DNA from 2 places in the Paraburkholderia sp. BR14320 genome. Region 1 is predicted to be linked to the other one. Evidence: predicted binding sites of a transcription regulator. Region 1 holds the regulator's gene; the other holds the start of a gene.
The links. Region 1 encodes FNR, which switches genes on or off when oxygen is low (the NO sensors DNR and NnrR bind a similar motif). Its sites were predicted from a motif close to TTGATNNNNATCAA; they were not measured.
Positions count from the first base shown of each region.

Region 2: AB3X89_RS34670 (OmpW family protein) is a predicted target of FNR. The motif match lies at 825-838, and genes of this name have one in related genera.

Region 1 covers NZ_JBFPKG010000001.1:13,157-15,359, reverse strand. Annotated here, with positions in the region: gene AB3X89_RS00085 (universal stress protein) at 1-16, opposite strand, end outside; gene AB3X89_RS00080 (response regulator) at 265-672, shown strand; gene fnr (fumarate/nitrate reduction transcriptional regulator Fnr) at 689-1,471, shown strand; gene AB3X89_RS00070 (PAS domain S-box protein) at 1,594-2,203, shown strand, end outside.
Region 2 covers NZ_JBFPKG010000064.1:17,887-20,089, forward strand. Annotated here, with positions in the region: gene AB3X89_RS34665 (IS5 family transposase) at 1-582, opposite strand, end outside; gene AB3X89_RS34670 (OmpW family protein) at 897-1,535, shown strand; gene cyoA (ubiquinol oxidase subunit II) at 1,621-2,203, shown strand, end outside.

The DNA of each region.
Region 1 (2,203 bases):
GAATTCGTGCATACATGTCGGACTCCCTCTGAAAGCGCTGGCATGACCCGAAGTGGCGCCGTCGCGCGTTTGCACCGACAGTGTGAAGCGCGCGCCGCCACGCGGCTTGACGCAGGTCAACGGGCCGCCGCTCGGCGTCGCCGCCGCTGGACGACATCGCCAGCAAGCCACTAGGAATATTCCTACAACCACTGCCTGAACTCCTAGCACCGCTTAAAGCGCCGCCGATATATTTCCAAGGTTAGGTCGCCAATACTGGTCGGTATGGACAGCCCCCCGTCAGCCACCTTATCGAGAGTTTTTCTCGTCGACGATGCGACCGAGGTCCGGCGCCGGCTTGCTTGTCTGATCGCGCTGATTCCCGGCATCGAAATCGCCGGCGAGTCCGCGGGCGTCGAGCACGCGTTCGACGACATCGTCGCGAGTCGCGCCGATGTCGCGGTGCTGGACCCGTGTTTCTCGGGCAAGACCGACCTGCTGCTGCTCGCTGCGCTGTCGCGGGCGCGGCCGTCCATCGTCAGCATCGTGCTGACCAATCATGACGCGACGGCGTTTCGCCGCGCGTGCGAAGCGGCGGGCGCCGACTTCTTCTTCGACAAGACCTCGGAGTTCGAGCTCGCCTGCCGCGCCATCGAAGCGATTGCCTATGCGCGCCGTGCGCATCGGGTCTGACCGCCAGGAGCCGATCATGCAAGTTGCCGCAGTCCGTGAACCCCGCCACGACGCGCCTCGCACCTCGCACGTCGTACCGATCCACGTCGCGCCCAGCACCGCGGCGGCACGCCACGCCGTCACGCGCTGCTCCACCTGCGCGATGCGCGCGATCTGCATGCCGCCCGAGCTGACGCCGGACGAACTGAGCCGGCTCGACGCGTTGATCTGCTCGACGCGCTCGATTAAACGCGGCGACGCGCTGTATCGCGCGGGCGACGAGTTTCAAAGCATCTACGCGATACGCGCCGGCTCATTCAAAACCGTGGTCATGCATCGCGACGGCCGCGAGCACGTGACCGGGTTCCAGATTGCGGGCGACTCGCTTGGCCTCGACGGCATCGGCGAGGGCAAGCAGAATTGCGATGCGATCGCGCTCGAAGATAGCGTCGTGTGCATCATTCCGTTCGCGCAGCTAGAGGCGATCTGTCGCGAGATCAAACCGATGCAGCATCACATCTATCAGATGATGAGCGGCGAGATCGTGCGCGAATCGAGCCAGATGATGCTGCTGGGCACGATGACCGCCGAGCAGCGCGTCGCGACGTTCCTGCTGAATCTGTCGAAGCGCTTCAAGGCGCGCGGCTTTTCGGCCGCGGAGTTTCATCTGCGCATGACGCGCGAGGAAATCGGCTGCTTTCTGGGCATGAAGCTCGAAACGGTGAGCCGGATGTTCTCGAAGTTCCAGCGCGAACGCCTCGTCAAGGCGAACGGCAAAACGATCCGCATCGAAGACCCGGAACGACTGGCTCGGGTTTGAGCGTCGGCGCGGCGCTCGCCTCACGTTCGTTCGCGGGACATGCCGGGTGGAACCGGCGCTCCTGAACTGATATAACTCAGTGCGTTGCGGTACGCGACCTTGCGTGGCCGCCCGGAGGAGCGATGGGTCTATCGAGCGGCGAGTCTTCCTGCTTCACCAGTGTTGCGTCCGGGTCGGACGTGTCCGTCGAGGATCGCTATTTCATGTTGGTCGAAGCGGTACAGGACTACGCGATCTTCATGCTCGACCCCGCCGGCCGCGTAACCAGCTGGAATCCCGGCGCACAGCGCATCAAGGGCTACACGCCCGAAGAAATCATCGGCCAGCATTTCTCGAAGTTCTATACCCCGGAAGACATCGCGGCCGGCAAGCCCGCTCGCGAACTGGAAACCGCCGCAACCGTCGGCCGCGCCGAGGACGAAGGGTGGCGTGTGCGTCGCGACGGCTCGCGTTTCTGGGCCAACGTGGTCGTTTCCGCCGTGCACGATGCGTCGGGCGCGCTGCTCGGCTTCGCCAAGGTCACCCGCGACTTGACCGAGCGCATGCGTCTCGCGGAACTCGAACGCGCGAGTCAGGTATCCACGCACACGCAGATCGCCCGTGAAAACGAGCAGAAACGTATTGCACGCGAACTGCACGACGATCTCGGCCAACGGCTGACGGCGCTGAAAATGAGCGTCGCGCTGCTCGAAGCGAAGCTGAATCAGCAAGCCGACACCGAGCCGCTTGCGG
Region 2 (2,203 bases), on a different contig from region 1:
AGCGATGCCGGCTGCGTGCAGCGGACGGCGGTATTTGTCGTGATCGTAGCCCCGATCGCCCTGAACGATGCGGGGCTTCGAAAGCGGCCGGCCGCGCTTGCCGGCAATGGGTGGGATCGCATCAACCAGCGTATGAAGCTGGGTGAGATCGTGACGGTTGGCGCCGGTGAGGATTGCCGCGAGCGGGATGCTTTGAACCAGGTTGCGCGCGGACGGTGGGATTCGGTCCCGTTTTTGACCTGCACCCACCGCGCGGATCGAGGAGGAGTCGACGAAGACACGGGACCAGTCAATCCGGTCGGACTCGCGTAGCTTCGCGAGCACCACTTCGTGTAGCCGGTGCCAGACGCCGGCAGCCTGCCAGTCTCGTAGACGGCGCCAGCAACTCATGCCACTGCCGCAGCCCATCTCGCGGGGCAGCAGGTCCCAGCGCAGGCCCGTCTGAAAGCTGAACAGGATGCCGGTAAGCATGGCCCGGTCATCCAGTGGTTTGCGTCCGGGATACCGTGAGCGGCGAGGTTTGGGTGGGGGCATCAAGGGTTCAATGAGTGCCCACAACGCATCAACGAGTAGTTTGGCCATGGCCTCCTCGTCACCGAAACAATGACGAGGTTAACAGCAATCGTTGGAAGTTAACAGATCAAAGCAATCATTTTGTTAAGGCTTCTTAGTGCTACTGAGAGCCACACGGCATATCGCAATCCCACGATCGGTTGCAAAACATTTCGGGAAGCATTGCGCAATTCGGAGCGCGGACGGAGAAGTGCAAGAACTCATATGGCCTGCGACGCGGTAACGCACACAAGCACTGCGTAAAACATCAGTTGATTGCGATCAACGCTATCGGCCACGAATTCGGACACAGTGTAGAAGGTTAATGGCTAAAGGTAATGACAATGATAAAGCAACTCCGTAATGTGGCTGCAGCACTACTCCTTATGTCGCCATTTGGACCGCACGCAGTTAACGCCGCCGACAGTGAAGTCGTCGGAAACTACGTAGGTGATTGGTTGGTACGCCTCCGCGCGATAAGCATTGAACCGCAAGTTCGCAGCACTGACACGCTTTCCGCGCTCGATGTCGGCGTAAGCAACGCGCTGGTGCCAGAGGTCGATTTCACTTATATGGTACGGGACAGCATCGGCGTGGAGTTGATTCTTGGTACCTCACGTCATCACCTGACGTCGAATCTCGGCGACCTTGGTGGCGTTAACGTGCTGCCACCGACATTGTTATTGCAATATCATTTTAATCATGCGGGACGCGTTCGACCGTACGTTGGTGCCGGACTCAACTACACGCTCTTCTATAACAACGGATTGCATGCGGGAGGTGTACCCGTCTCTATAAAGAATCACAGCTTTGGTCCTGCGCTGCAGGTCGGGATTGACGTGCAGGCATCAAAGAGTCTATTCGTTAACGCCGACATCAAGAAGATATGGATGAAGACTGACGCATCGCTTGGCGGCTCGACAATTGGCGCCTTGCATCTCGATCCGCTGGTCATTGGTATTGGCGTCGGGGTGAAGTTCTAGACGTTGCGAATCTCAAGCGACAGACGGTTCAGTGAACGGCTGGCTTCGCTCCTTGTACAGTGGTTAACTTGGGAGAAGATAGGGCATGACAGAGAGGAAAGCTTTTAAGGAGTGGTTAATCCCTATCGGTGGTTGGCTGTTCGTTTCTCTTGCTGGGTGTAGCCCCAAGTTTCTCGTCCTGAGTCCCAAGGGTAGCGTAGGCGCGGCGGAGAGATCACTCATCGCCTCGGCCACATGGGCCATGCTGCTGATCGTAGTTCCCGTTATTATCCTCACGCTTACCTTCGCGTGGCGCTACCGCGCGTCGAACCGCAGCGCACGCTACGTCCCGACCTGGGTTCACTCAACGGCGATTGAAGTGGTGGTCTGGGCCATACCCGCTGCCATCATTCTATTCCTCGCCATCCTTACGTGGCGTACCACGCATGAGCTCGACCCTTATAAACCACTGGAATCGGACGTGAAGCCCATCAACGTCGAAGTCGTCGCGGTCGACTGGAGATGGCTCTTTATCTATCCTGACCTCGGCATCGCTACAGTGAACGAATTGGCGGTGCCTGTCAGCACGCCGGTCAATTTTCGCATCACGTCGGACTCGGTGATGAACTCTTTCTTCATCCCGCAACTTGGCACTCAAGTCTACGCGATGGCCGGCATGCAAACGCGGT